DNA from 3 places in the Litoribacillus peritrichatus genome. Region 2 is predicted to be linked to each of the others. Evidence: predicted binding sites of a transcription regulator. Region 2 holds the regulator's gene; each other region holds the start of a gene.

Region 1 (8,067 bases), on a different contig from region 2:
GTTTGTTTCAGCCATGCAGTGAGTTCAGAGGGGACTTTGCTTTCCGGGTGTAGCTGACGGCGGAAAATTCTGATGCTATCAAACACCTGAAAAATGCTGTCCTGAATAACATCGCCAATTTCTATGATCAGGTCATCGTCGTCTGATGTCATTTTAAGCGTCGTTGCGCCACGTAATTTATCCAGCCCGACGTTGGCCAACGAAACCTGTATTGCACTGATTCTTTGTTTTAAATGAATGACGGCTGAGCTGCTGGCAAAAGGATTGGTGAGTGTGGATAGGGTTTTTGCACCGCTGGTGACGGATGTGTTTAATTTTTCATAGAGCAATTCTACGTCATCATAGTTTCTGGGGAAATCAAACTCAGAAGACGCTTCGTGCCAGCTGTTCAATATTTTGATTAAGCACTTTGATACTTTATCGTTAAATTGTTCTGCCATGTGGGTTTTTAATACAGACAAGGTGTAGTTGTAGCCATGCTTTTGAAAGACACTGATGGCGCACTCAGTGGCGGATAATATTTGGCTGGGGAGTGATGTTTTACCCACAAGTGCTTTCGGGTAGCCACTGCCATCCAAGTGTTCATGATGCTCCAAAATCAGGTTGGCAATGGTTGTGTATTCGGGAAATTTTGCAAGAATCTGATACATGATGATGGGGTGGGATGCAATTTGCCGTTCTTGCTCCGGTGTGTAAATTGCACTGTGGTCATGGAACTCTTTACTGAGGTGCATCATGCCAAGGTCATGAAGCATGGCGGCGGTGATGAGATCGTCCGCATCAATCAATGGCACCTTCATTAAATCGGCGACACACATGCAGCAATACGCCACTAACATCGAATGCTCGAACAGCTCGGGCTTTTGGTTTTTACAGACGGTCAGTTTATTTCTGGTGGTTGTGTTCAGTCTTAAGCGACCAAAACTGCGAATGGGCATGGTTCGGTCAAATAAAAACGCCTGCGAAGCGGCGAATTCCGGATGTTCTTTTAAAAGCAGCTGGCCAATTTCCATAATCTGAGCGCTGTCCAATGCGTCTTCTATGGTGATCACCTGATCGACCTGCTGATCCAGAGAATGTTGCTGAAGTTTGGACAACATCTTTTTGTTGATTGCCGCCCCTTTGGGCAGCAGCATGACGCCTTTTTCACTGACAATGTCTTCACTGGCAGTGACAACTTCAGACTCGCCGAGGTCGGTAACATGTGTCATGTATTGGTCGTCATTTACCACCGCATTCATAAGATCCCTCTTTCTTAAAAGCAACTCATTAAAAATATAGTGTAAATATTGAAGTTGGTTTGAAAAGCTGAATGATTTTTAGTCAAAAAATAATTTCTAAACCTTGTTGGGGCTTTGTTGTGCGTGTGAAAAAAAGAGCTTGGTTTTTTATTGCAAAGCACTTAAGAATTCTTTATCTTTAGAATACTGTAAATAATTACAGTATTTTCTGGTTTGGTGTAGCAAGCTCAAGTTGTGATTGGAGGTTTTATGTCTATTTCTACTCAGGTAATGAAAGGTCGCGGAGCCATTTCCAATCCGAACAACCGCTTTCATCAAAACGTGATTGTCCGGGATAGCGACTCTTTGGCAGAGCTGGGCGTAGATTACGAAAGTGAATCTTTTTCTTCTGGTAAGAAGCTTGAAACGGAAGTGCAGGAGGTACTGGCCAAATCGGTAATATCTAAAAATAAGTCTCCGGATTTACCGTTCGAGCAGTCGGTCAATCCTTACGCGGGCTGTGAGCATGGGTGTGTGTACTGTTATGCCCGGCCGACGCACGCTTACCATGATATGTCTGCCGGGCTGGATTTTGAAACCAAATTAGTGTGCAAAACGAACGTTGTGGAAGTTTTAAGGGAAGAGCTTTCGAAGCCCGGATACCAATGTAAGCCGATTGTTTTAGGGTCGAATACCGATCCGTATCAACCATTAGAAGCCAAATGGGCGCTAACTAGGGGGATTCTGGAATTGCTTTATGAGGTAAAGCATCCGGTGTCCATTATTACTAAGGGCAGTTTAATTGAACGAGATCTGGATATTCTTTCTGATATGGCCAAACAAGGTCTGTGTTCTGTTAATGTCTCCATGACGACTCTGGATAACGAGCTGAAACGTACCCTGGAGCCAAGGGCCGCCGATGCACGCACCCGATTAAAGCTCATTTCTGCATTAAATTCTTCCGGTGTGCCGACAGGCGTTTTGGTTGCTCCTGTCATTCCAGCCATTAATGATTCTGAACTGGAATCAATTCTTTACGAAAGTGCTCAGGCAGGGGCGTACTCTGCGCGTTATATTTTGCTTAGGCTGCCGCATGAAGTGAAAACTTTATTCGTTGAGTGGCTCCATGCTCACTTTCCTCAACGTGCCAGACATGTTTTAAGTCTGATTGAGCAAAGCCGAAACGGGAAGTTATATAACGCCAATTTTAATCAGCGGATGACCGGTACCGGGGTGTTTTCGGAGCTGATTGCTCAGCGCTTTTATATGGCCTGTCGGAAGAATCACCTAAACAGTCAGACAAAAGAGCATTTGAACTGTAATGATTTTTCGATGGGATCTCATACCGCCAGTGGTCAAATCAGTTTATTTTGATAGTTTTTTTCTATTAGTGTTTTGAATTTAATTAATTTCATTGTTTTTATTTGGTTGTTCATAATTCGCTCTATTGAAACACTTCGGAGAGAGCAATTATGAAACGCATTACAATTTTTGGTCGTGAAGGTTGTGGTTTTTGTCGTAGAGCGAAAGCGTTATGTGAAACCAAAGCTCTGGATTTTATTTACGTGGACATTCATAAGGAGGGCATTTCTAAGGCTGATCTGGAAAAAACAGTAGGAAAGCCTGTTGAAACTGTACCTCAGATATTTCATGGCAAGGAACACATTGGCGGGTATACCGAATTGGCAGGCTTTCTTGGAATTGATGGCTAGCCGATGAAAGCTTTGATAAATCTTGCCTCTTGGGTTGAATAATTCTGATCTGCCCTTAGATAGTTCTCAATGAAATTTTGATTATGACTTAAAGGCACTTACAATGTGTCTTTGAGTCTTTAAATTTTGTTGTTCGTATGAAGCGAATAACCCTCACTTGAGAGCTAATATGTCTATTTCAAATCAAAAAGTAGTAACCATGGATTTTAAAGTATCTGACACCAATGGTCAGGTGCTTGACTCGTCTGAAGGTTCCGAGCCGTTAGTGTATGTTCATGGTGCTAATAACATTATTCCTGGTCTGGAAAAGGCTTTAGAAGGTAAAACCGTTGGTGATCAAGTGAACGTTGAAATCGTTGCTGCAGAAGCATACGGCGAATACCATGATCAAATGGTTCAGGAAGTACCAATGGAAGCGTTTGAAGGCGTGGATAAAGTTGAGCCGGGCATGGCTTTCCACGCGGAATCTCCGGACGGTCATCCGATTCAGATTATCGTGACTGAAGTTGAAGGTGATAAAGTTACGGTCGATGGTAACCATCCGTTGGCAGGTAAAGACCTTGTTTTTGATGTGACTGTTAAAGATGTACGTGATGCTACCGCAGATGAACTGGAGCACGGCCACGTTCACGGACCAGGTTGTAACCATTAATACACCTTGTAAGCGGATTTTCTAAGGAGAACTCATTGTCGAACTCAGGAATTGCAGCTGTTTTAAGTTTAATTATTCCGGGCGTTGGTCAAATATATAATGGCCATTTTTGGCGTGCTTTATTTTGGTTGATTATCACACCGGGGTTATGGATAGGCACGGGCGGCTTTTTAGGTTGGGTTTGTCATTTGATTTCTGCTTATACGGCTTATAATAAAGCCGAAGAGAAATCCCAGTCAGGGTCCCAAAGCGGTTAACTGTTTTGGAACGTATTAAAAAGGCACTTAATTCTCGATTAAGTGCCTTTTTTGTATCTGTTGAATTTAAATGCGTTTTTAAATTCTGTCTCTGTGCAGTTGAAACTTCAGGTTGGAGCTGGTGACGGTGCTTGTGCCTGTGTAAAAGAACGACAGTAACCAAATGGCCTGAACGCCAAGTATGACTTCTGGCGACCAGAGAAAAGACAAGCCGTTGATAAGGTTCGCTTCAACCACTTCCGGTGCCGGGTAGAAACTCATGAAAATGGCTGTGTAGACCACGGCGACGACCGTCATTATTTGATAAGGTGAAATCTTTTGGCCTCCACGATAGTCTGCTCTTAAGGTTTCAGAATAAAGACGCCAGAACTGAGTAAACGCCAGGGTAAACATTAAAGCAAAGAAGTAGAAGCCTTCAAGGAAGGTAAATAATCCGATCAGTCCGCACAAAACATACAATACTGACGTAATGGCCTGTATCGGCAATATTTGAATGCCGTGTAATTCGGAGGCGTAACAAGCTTTTCGTGTTTCGCCTGAAAAGGTAAAACTTAGCGGGCCAAACACTTTCTGCACCCAATTTGGCATTTCTTGCATTGGCTTACCGTAGCAACAACCGAAGCTGACGCATGCAAGGCGACCTATGCCTTCACCAAAGCTGTAAGCAATGGACATGGCTGCCATGGTCGGAATGAGTGACAACTCGCCGTATTTGGCCATAAGTAGATTGGAACCTTCGATGAATAGGGGTGCGCAAATGATGCCAACGAAGGTTGCTCCGCCAATAGTGAAGGTATGGCTTTTGCCTTCTACGATGCGGGCCACTAAACGTGCAGACGGCAGGCAAACGGCCAGCAGTGCTGCGATCACCACAGCGGATAGTGTCAAAGAGTTGCCTACCGATGCCATCATCAATATAAACAAGATAACGCCAATGGCTAGCGAGGTAGCGGTGAATACACCGTAGTAGGTCAGGTTGAGTCCAAGCCATTCACCCTGAGGGTTTTTCTTTAAAGGAATGGTTGCCAGAAACTGCCAGCGCTCCCCGGTGAGTAACTTGAACATCCATCCTTGGAAGGCCAAAAGGCTTAAACCGAGTACGAGAATAAACAATGTATTCATTTTATCTTTCTCCGTTGTACACAGGTGTCCCGATTAGTGACCGGACTGCAACGTCGGTCTCAATCAGAGGTTGGTTAAAGGCGTCATTAAAACGACTGACAGCTTGTGGATTGGATAAATTACTTACTAATTTATCATCGAACTTCATGCGATTTTTCTGGAAGATCAATACGTCGGTACTGCTGCCCGGATGATAGAGGCTTTTGGGTTGGCCTTTTTTCAAAAATAGGCCGGGCTCAACAGTGACCGGATTCAAATATTCTTTGTCGCTGTAGCACTGTTCAATTTCTCCGATCATCAGCGCGACGACTTCGATCATAGCGACTAAACCTACGTTGGTTCCGCCAGGAATGTCGGTATCTATGATGGTGACTACCCTTCGGTTTTTGGAGTAGGGCGTGACGACCTTAACGATTGCGCCAGGGTTGCAGGAGTGAAAATGGCCATCCACCTCGTAAATATCCACGACTTTGCCGCTCACCGGGGCATGATTGTAATGGTATTTATCGGGCGTCAGTCTGAAGATGGCGAAATCTCCGCCCTCAAACGCTGAAAGCCATTTATGTTGGTCGGTACCAATCATTTCTTCAAATTTGAAGAACTTATCTTTAATAAACAGTTGAGAATGGTCATTCAGAGACCCGATTAGCATGCGGGAGTCCGCCGGAGACAGGATTGCGTCTGTTTGTACTGGCTGAGGCCTGCACTCCCAGTAACGGATCTTGCGTTCAAAAATCCGCCGGGCTGTGGTGAAGGATTCCGGTGGGTCGATACATTCGGCCAGATTCAAGCCGCACTGTTTTAAAAACTTTTTATTGCCAAGCAGACGAGTCGTTAATGCCATGTCAAAGTTCAGGTGAGCCAGTAACCGTGAGCTTTGTGCGCTGGTTAAGGCTTTAAATACATTCGGTGCTTTTTCACGTGCAGAACTGTAGAGCCACTGAACGATCCGGTCGGCAAACAATGTTTCGTCGATGACATTTTCTTTTCGGTCGATATATTGATGCATTAACATGCTTGCATGAATTCCTGATTTTTTTGGTTCAAAGTATGCGCGGATAGATCGCAATCCAGATAAATGATGAGTGCGATTAACTGCCTGATTTGCTCGCTGTTTAATGTGTCTGCGGCTAGGTGTTGCTTGACTTGCTCCAGCCAGAGAGCAAGCGTCGTCTGAAGATTCAGTTGTGTTTCCAGCAGTGCGCTTTCTTCGTTGTTCAGCTGGCTGAGCTTATGGATGACGGATGCCATTGCTTCGGATAAGTGCTGAGCACGTAAATCACTGCGGTAGTACTCTTCGGCATTACGGTTAAAACGCTTTCCGGTCATTCGGATTGGATCAGGAATGCGTTCATTTTTCATGATGTCTTTAATTAAACGAGAGGAGACGGCCTGATCGCCCGTTAAGCGGGCTTCAAGGTCGTTGATGGTGTCCTGCAGGCCCATGTCAGCGATGATCTCCCGGCCTTCTGTTTGAAGAAAGCGGAGCAATGCAATTCTGTAATCCTGAAGCTTGATTACGTTGAACCCTTTGTTTCTCCGGCTTTTTTTAATCTTGTCGGCAAATTCAAGCAGCTTACCTAAAAACACATTTTTAGAGTCCTGCTTGATAGAAAATTTCTTTAGGTCGACGGCTGCTGTGAAGAAAATCTGACGTCGTTCGCTTTCTATTTCAGGTGTATCAGGAATGTCCTGGTGTGTGACCTGGCCTTCCGCGATTAATTTATAGGCAACGGCTTGAATCAGGATTTGAAGGTTGACGGCGAAGCCCATGTCATTCTCAATGCTGTGAAACAGTGAGTAGTGACGGCCTTCGAAACCGCAGTAGCCCATTTTGTTAAACTCCCGAAGCTTGAATAACAAGTACATGGACATACTTCGGTCAAAAATCCCCATTTTATCCAGGTCGTCTTTTAATAAGTCCTGATTGCCGAGTGTGCCATCCAAGGCTGCATGTTCTTCTGTGCTGAGAAGAGCAGCGGGATAGTCAATTAATCTGAAGTCAGGGACAAAGTCGCCTTTGAGTCCTAATGAGGACCTTACCGTATTATCGATCAGGTCAGGACCAAAAGGAGTAATGGGTCTGCCGATGAATTTGATTTTGGCCTTACTTTTCCATCGACGCCAAAACATTCGAAGATGGGTAAAGTCAACTTCGTGAGGAAGAAAACCCAGCACGGTTTCAGGGTGAAATTGCTCAAAATCGATACGATAAGGCGCCGCTGTGTAGGTGCCGACAAACAAAGGCAGGAAGTGTTCGGTAATTTTAATGGCCAAATCACCAAGGTATTTTTCATGGGACTCATTAAATTGGCAGTCTTGATCTTCAAGTGATGCTTGAATTTTTTTACTGCCGAGGCTGATGTGCGTGCCATTGTTCGCCAAGCTGATGTTTGAGGTATTTGGCAGCACGACCAGATTTGAGTTAATGATGCCCGCATCGCGCAATTTAGCAACAGCATTTAAATGAGAGCGGCTTAATACCTGATGGCAGAGCGCCATATAAGCGTGCTTTTCTTCGCCTTTATCCCAACCGGAAAGGCATGGACTCATGAAAAGTTCACGATAGAAGTTATCGGAAATGCAATCGTTCAGCTGCTTTTGGCGAACCGGCGGGTGCGGTGAAAAGAAGATTAATGCTTTTTGTTGAGCCTGCTCCAAACCAAAGTGTTTGTTTGCGTATTCAGTCAGTAAGTGGGTGAACAGAAATCGGTGTGAGGTTTCTCTGGAAAGCTGAAACCCCAAGCCTTTTTCGGCCTCAAGGTCGAGCACTTTAAAGGAGTGTGTTTCCGGTGACGTGTTGTCGTTTGAGAAATTATCCAATAATTCCATCCCTTTGGATCGAATTTGCTCTGGCAGCTCATACTTATCCGCCAGAATGTCGGCCAATGAAAGTTTAACGAGATAGGAGATAGGAACACGTACCCAGGGTTGCTCGTCTTGCATGAACAAAAAAGTGTTTGAGTCGCCGCGTTGTGGGCTGTCTTCTGTGGTTTTATCTGCTTTTAAATCGTTATTGAACACATGGAGACTTTGATTGTTTAGGTGTTCGAGCGGAAAACGAACCCAGCTGTTTTCCCAGATGTTGGTGTCGTTATCCAAAT
Region 2 (8,067 bases):
CCCCTCTTGAGCCAGACACCATTCAGCTCGATCAAAACGACCATGATCCATCAGCAATTGCGCCTGAGCTGCACGACAAATTCGCCAAGCCCTTTGTTGACCTCGCTGTTTATAATGATTCAGCAGGCGTTCCAACTCATCCAACCCGGACTCTTCATCCCTAAACCAGGAAACAAGTCGGCTTCGTACCGCATATAAACGCGCCTGTAAAAAGCTGGACTGAACCATCCCTTCAGCAACAGGTTTACGATCCTGAAGCATATCCCAGGCATTTTGAAGTTTATTCCCTTCAAAATTTAAAAGCGCATTCACAAGGCGATACCACTCAGTAATCCCCTCTACCTCTTTAACCGATTCCAAAGCAGTAATTTCAGCCCTTGCCGCCTTTAGCATTCCGGTTTCATAAAAGTGATACGCCCGAATGGCCTTAATTAAGCTCTTGGTGAAATCTCCTTTTAGCTCCGCAGCAAAACGCTCAGCAGAACTGATATTATCCCCGCACTCTCCGGGGCGCCCTTGCAACATCAAAATAACAGCAGCCAACACATTAAAATGCGCAGCTAACCAAGGATCAATTTCATCAAAGTAAGGCTGCACTTTATTAATGCTGACATGAGCACTGTCCAAATCATCATTTCGTAAATTAATGAGAATGGACAACAAATAACAAATTGCCTCACGCTCAGATATTCCCACGGGCTGATGGCGCTCATCTTGCTGCATTAAACGCAGCAAAGCCCGCTCGGCCTCTTGATCATAACCATCCCGAATTAATATCCAAATACGCACCAACTGCAGCCTGGGATATTGAAGCGTAATATCGCGCGGAATCTGTTTAACCCAAGCAAATACTTCAGATGCAGAGGACTGATTCAGTAAATCAAAGATACACGCACTGATGAGGCTGGCGGCCATCTCAAAATCTCTGGCAGCAAAAGCATGCTCAATGGCAGATACGCTGTGGTTATGCGTGCTGTACCACATACTTGCGGAAAAATGCAGCTGGATCAAACTTTCAGGCTCATCAACCATGAGACGCTGATGCAGGAACCGGCGATACAATGGATGGAAACGATGTTCACCCAAGCCAACAGGCTCAATATAGAGCTGCTGAGCATTTAACCGCTCAAGTAGAGCATCACTTTCTGTATTACCACTCAGTGTCGAATACAGTTGACTGGTAAACTTCTCAACAATGGAAAGTTGTTTGGCTGCCCGACGAATAGGCTCTTCAAGATGTTGGTAGGCATCATCAGAAAAGTAGCTGAGAAAATCCTGATGATTACCAAAATATTCCTCAAAGCTATCAATCTTCATTTGTTCTTCAGAAGAGATATGATCCAGCGCATTAGAAGCCAGCACCAAGCCTGATATCCAACCATCCAGCGCCGAAATCAACGCATCCCGTTTTTGCACCTTTACAGGAGCATCAATGGCTTCAAGCAACAACCGGCTATCACCCGAAGACAACTTCAAATCATGGTATTTGTATTCAGCAAGTTTTCCCTTTGATCGATAACGACCCACACTGATCTGAGGCTGATGACGACTGGACAAACACAAATGCACATTACTCGGCATGTGCGCTAAAAACAGCGAAATCGCTGCCGTCAAAATAGGGCTATCAAGTAGATGAAAATCATCAATAAAACAATAAATGGGGTCTTCAAACTCTTCCAGGTCAGCGATCAGCTGCTCAGCCAGGCGAAGAAAATTTACGTTGGGCTCATCCTCGAAACGTCGATAAGAAGCATCCAAATCAGGCCAGATTACAGGTTCCGTTCGTTGCAAAGATTCGATGATGTAAGAAAAAAACCGAACAGGATCATTATCATCACGAGAGAGGTTCAACCAGCAAACTTTTTCATCTTTAGCTACCAGCTCATGATACCACTGACTCAGTAAAACAGACTTCCCCGTTCCTGCAGGCGCCGTTACCAACGCAAGTGAGGTATGAGGTTTATTAAATGGATTATCGATCGTACTTCGCTGAATAAAATAAGACTCAAGCGCAGAAGCCTTAATCTTAGATTCAATCAAAGGAATTTGTGTAATAGACTTTCTCAGCTCTTGTAAACTGAAAACAGACTCTGGGCTACCAACCATTCGCCACCCTTAACTCGTTTGAGCATGATGTGCCTTATATATCCAAGGCACTTTAATTATTATTTTTATTCAGCCAACTATTCTGACTAAGCCGCATCTTAGCACAAGGAAAAATGCGACATGAGGTCAATTAATTACCAAATGTAATTTAGCGGTTAACTTCACACTTTAAACTTAACCAGCTTCACTGCAAACACATAAGAATTCATTAAGTTGCGGGAGCCATCAAACCAGCACTTACAAATTTGGCAAGGTATGAAATCATATCCTTAAACTGACTATCTACGGACAAGTCACTTGCAGCCATCGCCTGCAGTGAGTCTACGCTGGACATAGTAAATGCAAGGGTTCCAAGTACGAAGTGAATTCGCCAGAACCACTCGATCGGAGTCATTTCTGGACAAGCCGTCTTCATGGTTCTCATGAAAGGCTTAAACACATCGGAGTAATGCTCTTTTAAATATTCTCTCAAATGACTTTGGGCCTGAGCGTAAGCCAGCCCCATAAGCCTCATAAATACAGCAACACTTTGATCATTCCGTACTGCGACCACTTGAGCAGAGGAAGCAAGAACAGCAATCATATGTGCAATATCAATGTTATCTTCACCGACTTGCTGAATATAGGCATTCAATTGATCACGAAACTCTCGGCTGAACGGGGTTAAAAATCGCGAGAAAGTCGCCTGAATCAAAGCTTCTTTAGAACCAAAGTGGTAATTTACAGCAGCAAGGTTAACTCCCGCCTTACTTGTTATCATACGCAATGAAGTTTCTGCAAAACCTCTTTCGGCAAATAACTCCTGCGCCGCATCCAAAATTTTATCGACCGTATTTCCATTGGCCATCATTGCGTCTCCACATAAAAAAACAACTGTTTGAAACATACGTTTGAAAACTATTTATGTCAAGAAAAGCAAAAATTTAACGTATTGTTGATTAGAGTGTTCAACCTAAAATAGACAAAGAGCCTCCAAAATACCAGATTTCCAAAACAAATCACAAGACAACCAATCGAAACAGGCGTTAAAAATAAACCAGTAAACTCAATACATTATATAGAAGAGTGACACTGCCCCTGCTCTAAAATAAAGTTCATTGGTTCGTAGTTTATCAACACCAGCGAACAACGAATAAAAAGATCCAGATAATACGACTCCGCAAATTATTGAGGCTGAATCCCCCTCAGCCGGGTTTACTCCAACAAGCAAATACTGTATACATATACAAAACTGTATAAAAGGTCAGGTCATGATTAAACTAACCAAACGCCAACAAGAAGTACTTGATGTGATCAAAAACCACATCGATGATACTGGCTACCCCCCTACTCGCGCAGAAATTGCAAAAACGCTGGGCTTCCGATCCGCGAATGCCGCAGAAGAACATTTAAAAGCCCTGGCAAAAAAAGGTGCCATAGAAATGATGCCAGGCACATCCAGAGGTTTAAGAATCCCTGATTACGAACCAAATACACATAACTCTGCAAACGATGATTTAAGTAACGAGCCTCAAGGGCTTCCGGTCATTGGCCGTGTAGCCGCTGGCTCACCGGTATTAGCAGAAGAGCACGTCGATCACATATGTCCGGTTCAACCAGAGTTTTTTAATCCTAAAGCGGATTATCTACTGCGAGTCCAGGGATTGAGCATGAAAAATATCGGCATCCTGGATGGCGACCTGCTCGCTGTGCATAAAACTGAAAATGTGCAGAACGGTCAAATTGTCGTTGCTCGCATCGGTGATGATGTCACAGTGAAACGACTGGACAAACAAGGCAGCATTGTGCGCTTACTGCCTGAAAATGAAGATCTAGAGCCCATTGAAATTGATACTAATCTTGAGCCTGTCTTCATCGAAGGACTGGGGGTTGGCGTCATCCGAAACGAAGGTCTTTAGCCTGACAAACTGAACCAGGTGAGTTGAATCTGACGACGCAAACCTTTAAAAACCACGAAGCAAGCTCACTTACCTTGCTTGCTTCCGTTTTCATATTGATGTCGCTGAGATTGAGTAAGCTTGATTGACAAAAAGCTCACCTGAGATGCCATCTTTTGCTTAACGAAACACTCAGTATGCTCGGTAATGCATCAAATCTCCCGAAATAGGACAAGTAAAATCCAGCTCAACCAATCCGAGTTGCATGACGTCTCGGTCTGTATTTCCTCCAATATACTCATCCCCCAAAACAGGGTAACCTCGCTCCATAAAATAACTGCAGATATCTTTAGATTCACCTTGGTTCAGGTAAAGGTCAACCACGGTACTGTGCGTATGCTCCACGTAACGAACGGGTTCTAACTTCCCTTTTAATGTAAAGTCTTCATCATCAAAATCCAGCTCAGTACTGTCTTCAAACTGACCAGAAACTTCTACCCGATATTTAAATCGAATTTCATTATTTTCCAACATGGCGGTAAACGTCGCGGCTGAGCGACGATGATGAACAATCAACAAAACACCTTTGGAGTCATCTGCCAGCTCATACAACAAGTAGGCATCACGCTCTGAATCATAAGACTGATCAGCCACTCTTAATAACGAAAGGTGATCACCAAACAACTCCCCCTCCAGTGGCATGCCTGCAGGTTTCAACCAAATACTGTATTGTATTTGATCCGTCAGCAATTCAGCTTTCTGGGGTTTCATATTGAGGTAATCCTGATCGTAATACACCTCAACTTTATCCCCGATCTTCAGAGGCGTTTGTGCTTTTCTCAGTGACGAGCGTTCGCCTTTTCGCTCTAAAAAGACTGCGCCTTTTTTCATCGCATCTTTAATACGAGACTTCGAAAGTTGATCAAAGTGACTCCATAAAAAATCAACAGCCACTAAAGAATCCAATTCAGTAACGTCCAGCTCAACCTCAAAGTGCATAAAGTATCCATTTAACTCATTAATAAAGTGACAATTCTATCGAATTTTTAAAACAGAACGAAGAAAACTAAATCGTATTTTTTAAGTTAATGCTTTCATGTATAGATTATCCTCTTTAAAAAAGAAATCTTTACTGTTATTGCTATACTCTGTTCAAAAACAACCAAAGAAGACATTCAATTTTATGAGCCCAATGAAACAAGTGATTAACTACTGGTTTGGTACTCTAGATGAAGACGGGTTTGCACACCAAGAAGAAAAGCAGAAGTGGTGGTCTGCCTCCGATGAAATCGACTTGGAAATAAGTCATAAATTTGGTGACTTAGTCAAACAGGCTCTGAACCACCAGCTCAAGGACTGGCGAGAGTCCACGACAGGAAAACTGGCTTCCATCATTCTGTTGGATCAGTTCACGCGCAACATTTATCGTGGTACAGAACAAGCATTTTCGGGTGACAACAAAGCTTTGAAAATCTGCAAGATGGGCCTCTCATCTGGCGAGGATCTGGATTTAACAGCCGAACAACAAGTTTTCTTTTATATGCCCCTTGAGCACTCTGAAGACCTGGAAGATCAGGAACTGTGCATCCGCCTTCTGGAAGGGCTTAAAAAACGAAGCCCACACCACAAAGAAGAAACCATTGATGGCTACATACGTTTTGCCAAGCATCACAGAGATATCATCGCAGAGTTTGGGCGTTTCCCCCATCGAAACAAGGTTCTGCAAAGAAAGAATACGCCGGAAGAAGAACGCTATCTTGATGGAGAACACACCAGTTTCGGACAATAGTGGAACCTTATGAGTTATAACACCATTAATGACCAGCAACGGCTTGCTGGTTCGTTTTCACACGATACACCGGATAAGGCGCCATTTTACGGACATTATCAGGAAACTTACCTAACACATCATGCAGCGCACTGCAGGTAATATATAAATACCCTTGCGGCCCAAAACTGAATCCATCCGGCCAACGCAGCTTGTCCGTTTTTAATAAGGTAACTCTCTCACCATTCGAATTCATGCGAACCACAGCAGAGTGTTCAATGTCGGTCAGGTAAACATTATCATTTTGATCCGTTGTCATCCCGTCAGTCATCGTTTTGCGACCAACAGGTTCAACAAACCCGGCCAGCACACGATCATTTGCCTGAGCATATTTGAGATGCCGTGTGGGAATCTTATACAACATGTCACCAGACACAGACGCATAAAAGAGGGTTTCGCCATCGCGACTCAAAGCAATGCCATCGACCCCCGGATTAATGGTAAAAATACCGGCAATCGTCATCGGGCGACCCTGCACCACTGGCTCATATTGACCCGCACGCACGGAAATATCACTCTCCAAGATACGACGAGCACTTTGCTTTTCAACACTGTAAACAACCAAAGCGGGGGTTTGCGCAAAAATACTGGCATCTGATATAAAAACGTACAAGCCATCTGGGCTTACCTGAAAATCATTTGCATGCGAGCCAACACCAAACGTTTCAGAACCAAAATCAAACTCATGAACTAACGCTCCGGTATCCAAATCAAACGCCAGGAGTCTCGGCTGACCAACACCATGGGTACCGGCATCCAATGTCCATAGCCTGTTTTGCTGATCCACCCGAAGAGAAAGCACTTGTTGAAATGCCTTGGGTTCCGGCCCACCTGGCTGCCAGCTTCGACCAGGAAACGGTCGAACCTCTCCATCTACCAGCTCAACAACGTTAAACTCAGGCCCGGCATCCGGATGAAACGTTATAAAAATCCGGCCATCAGGAGCAACAGCAATGTTCCCCGGAGGCATGGGTAACTCTGCCACAAGCTCCAGTCTATCTTCTGTCCACAGAGGTGAAGAAGTTAAGTCGGGAAAACGTTCTGTCTCAGCGTATCGCCACCAAATAAACACAACAAAAAGTACAAAAATAGAAATTAATACCGCTAGCTTTTTCATTGTCCGTTCTCATTATAATTTTATAAATAAAAACCCAACATCTTCATCCTGCTCGAAAATGAATTGAGCAACGCCTAAATCTTTGGCCAACAAAACAAGGCCGGATCACCGATCTCTTTTAGTTTGTTAATCAAACCGGGATGAAGAAACCAACGCCCCTGCTTTGGTAATGCGCTTACCGCAATTTCATTCCCTTGATACACAAAATTCAAAGCCCAAGCATGAAGATAGCCCCGGTCTTCATCCGTCTGAGAGCTGGAATAACGTTCATCCCCCAAAACCCCTGATCCTATACTTTTAAGCGCAACCCTAAGCTGATGAGTTTTGCCAGTATGAGGTTTAAGAACAAACAAACGTAAGCCCTTACTTACCTCATCCGTCAGGCTGAATGAGAAGAATTGAGTAATTGCAGGATTGGTGTAAGTCTTCACTAACCGCCAATTCCCACCTCTTGAGGTTTCCATATCCCCTTTAATCAAACCTTGCTTTTTCTTCGGTTTTTGATCTGACAATGCAAGATAGTATTTTGATACAGAACGCCTTTCAAACATACCACTAAGTAAGCGATTACTACGGCTATTCTTAGCAAGAATCAATAACCCGGAAGTCATTTTATCCAAGCGATGAACCAAATACAGTTTCTGATAACCTAAAGCGCGGGCAACAATGTCCACCAGCCCTAACGCTTGATCGTCTTTATGAACACTGATGCCCGCCGATTTATTGATAATCACAAAATCGTCATGATCAAAAACCACATCAAAGCTATCCTCAGCTGTCGTTACATCACTCATACGACTTTGCTAATTTAGCTAACACAGCAACCAGTAGATCCCAGAACCGAGCTACAGAAGCGATATCTACCCGTTCATCCGGTGAGTGTGCTCCTGTAATGGTTGGCCCAAAAGAAATCATATCCCACTCAGGATATATGTCCCCGAGAATACCGCACTCCAGACCCGCGTGAATAACCTGAACACCCGCCTCTTTACCCATTAAGCGTTTATACACCGACTTTGTCAGATTCAATAATTTCGGTTCATCAGAAGGCGTCCATCCGGGATAGGCACCTTCCGCTTTAACTTCTGCATCCACCATTTCAAAACAACTGCGAATACGCTGAACCGTGTTGTCTCGTG
Region 3 (8,067 bases), on a different contig from region 2:
AGTTGCTAGGGTTGGCTGAAAATCTGGCCAGCGGTGAAGCGAGACTGAAAGGGTTGCAAGGGATGCAGACCAGCCAACAACAAAGGTATGCATTACTGACTCAGCGTATTGATGGCTTGAAAGCATTGGCAGAGCAAGATTACATTCCTCGTAACCGGGTATTGGAGCTGCAGGGGATGCAAGCCCAGTTGTTGGGCGAGCAGCTTTCAACCGACGCTGACATCGGCAGCATTCGGCGACAACAGGCTGAAATCCAAGCCCGTTCAGCCAACCGGAAAGCGAACTACCAGCAAGAGGTAAACCGTCAGCTGGCCGACATCCGTCTGGAGATTGAAACCCAGAAGGAGCGCTTAACCGATGCTTATAAGCGGTTGGCTCAAAGCCAAATGGTTGCGCCTGTCAGTGGCCGAGTGGTGGATTTGAAGATCTTCACCGAAGGCGGGGTGATCAGTCCGGCTGAGCCTTTAATGGAGATATTGCCGGATAATCAACCTCTGCTGGTGGATGCCAGATTGCCGTTGGAGGCAGTCGACAGCCTTTATGAAGGGCAGGCGGTCGACTTGATGTTTACCGCATTTAACCGCAGTCAAACGCCGAAAGTGGCAGGCCAGGTGGTTCAGATCTCTGCCGACCGACTGAAAGACGCTCAAACACAGCAGCTCTATTACGGCCTTCGTATCGAAGTGTCTGCTGATGCGATGAATGAATTACAAGGGCTGACCGTTTTGCCCGGTATGCCGGTTCAGGCTTTCGTTCGTAACGGAGAGCGTTCCTTGTTGAGTTACTTGTTTAAGCCATTTACAGATCGCTTGCCAATGGCATTGGCGGAGGATCAATAGATGTACGGTGTTAAACAAAGGGCATTTTCTCAACGAAGAGGTTTGTCATGGGTGAGTCTGGCTGCGGTAACGGCTTGCATGATGCTATGGCCGTTACGCTCATTTGCGCTCGATTTCATCTCGGCTTACCGAAGTGCGCTGCATAAAAATCCGGCGTATTTGGCAACCCAACAGCAACACTTAGCGGTTCAGGAAAAACGGGTGCAAGGCCGTGGAGGTTTGTTGCCTACCTTGTCGCTGAATTACAGTCAGGCTTATAACTGGTCGGAGGTTGAACAACAATCCGGCGCAAATCGATACACGGAGGATCGGGATTATCAAAGTCATAATGCCAGTTTGATGTTTCAGCAGCCTTTGTTGGATTACGAGGCCTGGTCTGGTTATCAAAAAGCCGATCAACAAGCCCAGGAGGCGGACGATCAATTCTTGGGAGAAACTGCGAAGTTGGCGTTGCAGGTGTTGACGTCATATACCCAGGCCATGTTGGCCCGCGATCAACAGGTGTTAGCAGAACAGCAGCTGGCGGCACATCGAGCGTTGTTGCACCAAAACGAAAGTCTAAAAGCACAAGGCGAAGGCACTCAGACCGATGTGCTGGAAACGCAATCCCGGCTGTTTTTGTCTGAAACGGAATGGATTGAAGCGCAAGATGCGTTGGACTTAGCGTTGAGAACGTTAGCGCAGATGATTGACCTACCGGTAAGCCTGGCTGATTTGCCTGAACTGACTTCGTTTCAGGCCAGCTTACCGCTTGATTCCTCTGAACTCGCGCATTGGCAGAGGCTGGCGCTGCAGCATAACCCGGAACTGTTGGCGCTGGCCCATAGAGAGAAAGCGGCTGAGTATGAGGTATCGGTACAAAACTCCGGACACTATCCTCGGCTGAGTTTATACGCCAGCAGTCGCAGAACCGAGTCGGATACTGAAAATACCTATGAACAGCGCTATGACACAGAAAGTGTTGGGATTCAGCTGAAGGTGCCTTTGTATTTAGGCGGGCGGGTTTCTTCGGCGGCTCGTGAGGCACAAGCGATCAAGTCTCAGGTCAGTTATGAACTGGCCAGTAAACGGCAAGAAGTAATACTTAATGTCCGGCGGCATCTTCAAAAGTGCATCAGCAGTGTGTCCAGTCTGAAAGCCCGTCGTTTTGCTTTGTCTTCTTCTGAGGCGCTGGTTACGGCAACTCGGATGAGCGTTCAGGGCGGGGAACGGGGGAATCAGGACGTACTGGATGCGGAGCGTCAATGGTATCAAGCCAGAAGGGAACTTGCCCGGACTCAATACGATTACCTTCAGGCTTGGTTGGCACTGCACGTGGAAGCCGGTGTTCTGCAGGATGCACACATAGTGTTGGTGTCAGAACAATTTCGTCGGGTTAGTAAAAATATTTAATCTTTCACTGTCCCTTTATTTAATTGGTTCGTCATAACTAATACACAGGGAGAATAGCTGAACAGGTCTTTTTATTATGACGATGCAAGATGCAGCAACGAACGACAGTATTATTGAATTAACCACTGATGAGCAGGTTCGTGCTTGTAAACCGCTTTCCGTGTTATTGAAAAGTGAAACCACAAGCACCCATGAAAGCCTGGATCAGAGAATCATGCGGGCACAACCGTTTTCGGATCAAGATCGATATCGGGGCTTTTTGAAAATGCAGTATTGTTTTCATTGGGCCACAGAAGAGCTGTACCGTAATCAAGGTGTGAATCGCTGGATTCCACAATTGTCCTCGGGGTGCCGATTGGGGCAAGTGACGCAGGATTGTTTGGACTTGGGCATCACCTCAGATGAGTTGGCGCAGTTGGTGTCGGATCTCCAAAAGGTGAAGGCGGATGACCCAACGGCGTTGGGTTGGTTATATACTCTGGAAGGCTCCAACCTCGGCGCCGCATTTTTATTTAAGTTGGCCAAAAAATTGGGCTTTTCTGAGGCCCATGGGGCGCTGCACTTATCGGGTCATCCGGAAGGCCGAGGCCGTTACTGGAAGAACTTTAAGCAATGTCTGGATGCAATTGAACTGAACGAGCTGGATGTCGTTCGGGCGATTACGGGAGCCAGAGCCGCCTTTGTGTTTGTTCGTAAGCAAGTGGAAATACATTTGCCATGAAGTTAGCAGGTTTTGGTGTAAGCAAACTTTCGAAGCGCTTTTCGGCGATTACTGGCCAAGGGAAGCGGCTGATTTATTGTCTGTTTGCTTATCTGTTTTTAGCGATTGCAGTGGTCGGGGTGATCACGCCGGGCTTGCCTACCACGGAGTTTGTTCTGTTATCCGCCTGGTGTGCGGCCAAAGGTTCGCCCCGGCTGCACCAGTGGTTGCTGAATCACAAACTCTTTGGCCCTATGCTGCAAGATTGGCAGCGTGACCGTACCGTCAGCCGTCGTACTAAGGTGGTCGCCAGTTTGATGATGAGTTTGTGCGTTATTCTGATGGTGATATGGGTGCCGCATCTGATGCTGGTCGGGGTAGCGGGCTTCTGCATGTTGCTCAGTTCGGTATGGCTGTGGACTCGGCCAGAGCCTTTCAACGATCAAAGTAGCGCTGCCAGTCAACTGAATTCGGCGTCTCCACACTCACATTCATCAACATGTTCACCAACGAACGTTAAGTAAATTATGATCAAATTATTCTTGAGAGCATTGGCTCTTGTTGGCTGTTTTACGTTTGGGCAAATGGTTTGGGCGGATCAAACCCAGGCGACGGCCGGGGTGGCAGAAACGGTTATTTCCAGTGAACTCCATGATTTATCGGCACTTTCTATGTTCATGAAAGCCGATTGGATCGTGCAGGCAGTGATGCTGTCTTTAATTTTAGCGTCGGTTTTGAGTTGGACCGTTTGGCTGGTTAAAACCGTACAAATCTCGAACGCTGGTCGACGTGCGAATGGATTTCGCAAGCGGTTATCCGAAACAGAGCAGTTATCCACCATTTTTAAAGAGGCTCAGGCGACTGTTCATCAGAACAGACAGAACGGTCAGCACCGTCAGATCATTGAAACGCTTTTAAAAGAATGTACTGAGTTTGATCACAAACTAAAGACTATCGGGGCATCGAATTCGCTCTCTCAGGACGGTGTTAAAGAGCGGGTTGCACAACGGCTGATCAGTCTTGAAACCCATTATACTGCTGAACTCGGTAAAGGCGTGGGTGTGTTGGCGTCCATCAGTTCAACGGCGCCTTTTATTGGTTTGTTTGGCACCGTTTGGGGAATTATGAACAGTTTCATTGGCATTGCCAGTGCGAATACCACGAATTTATCTGTGGTTGCTCCCGGCATTGCGGAGGCCTTATTAGCCACAGCTGCAGGGCTGGTGGCAGCGATTCCGGCTGCCTTGTTTTATAATTATTTTTCGAGAAAGTTAAGCGAATACCGAAGAGTACAAACTGCCATATCTTCTGAGCTGATGGTGTTGTTAAGCCGGTATCTGGAAGACAAATCCTTTACTCAAATGAGGAAGAAAGCAGCTGACCAATTACCAACGCCTATCCATACTTCTCCGGCTCAAGAGAAGCAAACCTTGATTCACTCGGTCTGAGGGACATCTCATGGCCGTGTTGTTACCCAAAGATGACCAGGAATTTCCTGAAAGTTCGGAGATTAACGTTACCCCCTTCATTGATGTGATGTTGGTTTTGTTAATCATTTTTATGGTGGTTGCGCCTTTATCGACGGTGTCTGTGAATGTGGATCTACCTGGCTCCACTTCTCAGCCCACAGCAACACCGGAAGATCCTGTCACTTTAACGTTGGACGCTTCGTTGGCTCTGTTTGTAAATGAAGCGCCGGTTCAACGTAATCAGCTGCCCACAACCTTGGATCAACTGCTCAACAAAGACCTTCAAAAGGTCATCTTTATTCAGGCGGACAAACGCGTGGGCTACGGTGATTTGATGGCCTTATTGGATGAAGTTCGGGCAGCAGGCTATTTGAACATTGCTTTAGTCGGGCTGGAGTCGCACTCAGGTCAGAAATGATGAACATCCGAAAGTCTCTGTTGGTTCGATTGACCGGCTCAAAATACACACTCTGGTTAACCGCTTTTGGATTGATGCTGGCTGTGCATTTTGCGGTCGCTTTGTTTTTTCTGTGGCGGGAACCCGAACCAAAACAAACTTTAAACCCCGATGTCGTGCCTGTGGTGGTTGCAGCTGTATTCAGTGCGCCAAAGCAGCCAGATAGTGATCTGGAATCGGAAGATCAAGCGGAATCCAAAATAGAAACGGCCGAACCTGTTCAAGCCGAACACATTCAGGCCGAACCTCTTCAGGTCGTACCCATTCAGGTCGAACCCCCGTCTCCTGTTCTTCGTGATCATCCACAGAAAACAGGCCCTGAAAATCTCCCGGTAATGGATGATGCCGACGTTCTGTTGCCGACGACGGACTCTCAAGAGGAGGAGCAAAATGTTGAAGTTCCGGTGCAAGAAGAGCTATCCCCGCAGGACGTTGCATCAACGGATCAACCAACGGAGACAACGGCAGTTGATCCGCCGGAGCAGAAGATAGAAGAAGCAGAAAAGATTGAAGCTGAAACCGTTGAGGAAAAATCGAGCGAGTCTTCGCTGGCTCAAACCAAATCCATAAATGCGGAAGCCGAACAAGTCTCAGAAGAAATCACAGCACCTGTGCAAGGCTATAGCCCACAACAGGCTGCGCTGGCCCAATACCGCTGGCAAAGCGAACTCATGGCGTATTTAGCCTATGAAAAACGTTACCCCAGATTATCTCGTAAAAAGCAGGAAGAGGGGACGGCCGTGGTACGTTTCAGCATGAATCGTCGAGGAGAAGTTCAATCGGCTTCGTTGGTGCAAGGCACCCGGTATCAGGCATTGAATCGTGAATCTCTTGACCTATTTCAACGTGCGTCACCGCTGCCTCCACCACCGGAGGAAGTCGAAGGTGAACTGGTCGAGTTGGTGATCCCAATCGAGTTTTATTTGGGGTCTTGAGTTGAGAGCTTCTAATTTTTTAGAGGCAATGGAGTCTTAATCATCCTATGAATTCAGTAGGCTAACTTCTGCGTGTTCTTTGTGAGTGTTTAATTTGGTAAATTACTCATTAGTAATTTGAATCGGCTGATAATTCTTGATGGCTGTGACTAGGCGTTTTATTTTCCAAATCGAAATATTTATAGATCAGCCAACCATCGACAGCAGCAACCACAATATCTCTGGGCTTTGGGGTTACAGGACGATCAACGATCTGGATATTACCTTTAACGATTTCACTACGAACTATGGAATCATCCGAAGCCCTCACAAAATAGGTGCACACTTGTTGGGTATCAGAATCTCATCTAAGGGCATGTCCATGTTTAAATTATCTGAGATTGAGATCATGGGAATACTCTTAAACTGTGCATTTACACAGAGTAGCAAGTAATAGAAAAATGACTCCTCAACCTGTCAGTATTGAGTTATACCGGTCAGTATGGATATCATGGCTTTTAATATTATTCTAGTAAATTGACACGCTTAAAACAGATACCCTTGTAGGAAATTAAAGTTATGGATGAAAGAATTATTGCTACGTTAATCGGTATATCTACTGGTTGGGTACTTAGCCAATTAACTGATTTTTTTAAAGAGAAAAGAATTAGAAACCGAAAAATCATAGCAATAAATACTGAACTAGAAGACCTTTCTGCATGGCTTGAAAGAATGAAAAAAACAACAAGATATTCCATGATGCTGGCTCTACATAAGAAAAATAACCATCTAATACCAACACATCTACAAAAATTTCTGATAGATGAGCACTTTCATGAAATTTGTATTTACCTTACAAGAGACAAAAGAATTTGTATTACTGACATTTACAATAATATCAATAGCATCAACTCATCTATAAATGAATTAAGAGAAGTCCTTGACCAACAAAAAGATAATTCTTTCAAAGAGATTATTGATAAGAATGAAGGGCTTTACATTAATGCCATGGAAACAAAATCTAAGATTGATTTTTTATTGAGCAAAAATAAATACAAATTAAACATGTCTGTCGGTCAAGCAGATGAAATTTCAAGAAAACTAACAAGCGAACTTGTAGCAATTAGAGATGAGGCTCTTAAGTTAACGCCCGAAAAAATTACTGAAGCCTATTACAATGAAAAAATATAATCCTTTTTTCAAAAAAGCTGTCAGGTTAAAAATAAAGCTATCTAAGTTCATAAGGTACTGCTCACTATAAAGAAACTGGAACTTGCCGTGCTGGTGAAAAAAACCAATTATGTAATGTGGTGTGTCAAACAAAATGATTTGTGTGAGAGCAGAGAATAAGACCTGGACACCGACCATTTGTTTAGTTTAGCTGTAAGGGTTTGCTAAAGTGGTTGTCTGTGTTTGGTCATTAACAATGACTGACGTTATGATGTTTTGGAATCTAGCTTTGATCATTGAGTCATTATGAAATACATAAACCTGTTGCTCTTTGCCTTAATCGTTTCTTTTCAAACTAATGCTTCAGACAACCTTGAAGCAAAGCTTAAGAAAGGCCAGTCCTTGATTAAGCAATTTGAACTTCATCCAAATGAAGTTGGAAGTATTGAACTTTCCGGAAAAGAGGCTGCTTTGGTCGGCTTTTATTTCGATTTTCCACAGTCGAAAGTTGAAGAATACAAAGGTAGTTATGTGCTGGAGATTAAAGATAAGAACGGGTACGCAAGTGTTTCAACCGGTCCTGTTGATAATGGCGTTGCGACTATGCTTGAGTCTCGTAAAGGTAAGGTTCAGTTTGACTATAAGAACAATACCCAAGAGCGATTTCAGGTATTATTTTGGGAGAAAACCAGATAAAGACCTCGCGCCCAAAAAGCGCGAGCTAATGTACGCAACTGAGTTGCGTGTTAAATGGTAGGATCTTTTACTTATGGAGATAATATGACATGGTAAGTCTGATATTTATTTTAGTTCTAATTAGTATGGTTATTTGTGCTTCCATTGCATACAAGCGCAATTTAAATGGCCCGTTTTGGGTTTTTATGGGGGGGCTTTTGGGGCCAGCCAGTTGCCATTCCATTGGTTATGGCTGTTAAGCAAGAAAAAGGACGTCATTAGGATGCCTTATTCTCAAAACCTATCCTCCCTGTTTACTCATGTCATTCTTGTTATTGCTTTATCAACATTAGCCGGTTGTGCAGATTTCTACCCTATTGAGAAACAATCGCCGGTAAAAGATGAATTCATCACGTTGGCCGAAGATGATCGGGTACTGTATCAGCAGGGG

The links. The regulator LexA, encoded in region 2, represses DNA repair genes until DNA is damaged. The targets are predictions, from matches to a motif close to TACTGTNTANNTANACAGTA.
Region 1: the regulator LexA is predicted to act here: its motif matches at 1,426-1,445, upstream of ABD744_RS09000 (PA0069 family radical SAM protein).
Region 3: the regulator LexA is predicted to act here: its motif matches at 6,196-6,215, upstream of ABD744_RS20840 (LexA family protein).

The regions. Positions count from the first base shown of each region.
Region 1 covers NZ_BAABBN010000004.1:1,706,658-1,714,724, reverse strand. Annotated here, with positions in the region: gene ABD744_RS09005 (HD-GYP domain-containing protein) at 1-1,241, opposite strand, end outside; gene ABD744_RS09000 (PA0069 family radical SAM protein) at 1,491-2,594, shown strand; gene ABD744_RS08995 (GrxA family glutaredoxin) at 2,693-2,932, shown strand; gene ABD744_RS08990 (FKBP-type peptidyl-prolyl cis-trans isomerase) at 3,102-3,584, shown strand; gene ABD744_RS08985 (DUF5683 domain-containing protein) at 3,620-3,841, shown strand; gene ABD744_RS08980 (prolipoprotein diacylglyceryl transferase family protein) at 3,920-4,963, opposite strand; gene ABD744_RS08975 (phosphatidylserine decarboxylase) at 4,965-5,978, opposite strand; gene ABD744_RS08970 (hypothetical protein) at 5,972-8,067, opposite strand, start outside.
Region 2 covers NZ_BAABBN010000007.1:1,469,350-1,477,416, reverse strand. Annotated here, with positions in the region: gene ABD744_RS16345 (LuxR C-terminal-related transcriptional regulator) at 1-2,106, opposite strand, end outside; gene ABD744_RS16340 (TetR/AcrR family transcriptional regulator) at 2,315-2,956, opposite strand; gene lexA (transcriptional repressor LexA) at 3,357-4,004, shown strand; gene ABD744_RS16330 (pseudouridine synthase) at 4,176-4,982, opposite strand; gene ABD744_RS16325 (DUF924 family protein) at 5,167-5,772, shown strand; gene ABD744_RS16320 (L-dopachrome tautomerase-related protein) at 5,798-6,928, opposite strand; gene ABD744_RS16315 (TIGR01621 family pseudouridine synthase) at 7,003-7,722, opposite strand; gene ABD744_RS16310 (aminoacyl-histidine dipeptidase) at 7,715-8,067, opposite strand, start outside.
Region 3 covers NZ_BAABBN010000015.1:308,232-316,298, forward strand. Annotated here, with positions in the region: gene ABD744_RS20805 (HlyD family type I secretion periplasmic adaptor subunit) at 1-839, shown strand, start outside; gene ABD744_RS20810 (TolC family outer membrane protein) at 840-2,231, shown strand; gene ABD744_RS20815 (biliverdin-producing heme oxygenase) at 2,308-2,952, shown strand; gene ABD744_RS20820 (YbaN family protein) at 2,949-3,455, shown strand; gene exbB (tonB-system energizer ExbB) at 3,459-4,379, shown strand; gene exbD (TonB system transport protein ExbD) at 4,390-4,818, shown strand; gene ABD744_RS20835 (energy transducer TonB) at 4,815-5,792, shown strand; gene ABD744_RS20840 (LexA family protein) at 5,902-6,117, opposite strand; gene ABD744_RS20845 (hypothetical protein) at 6,351-6,962, shown strand; gene ABD744_RS20850 (hypothetical protein) at 7,248-7,637, shown strand; gene ABD744_RS20855 (hypothetical protein) at 7,900-8,067, shown strand, end outside.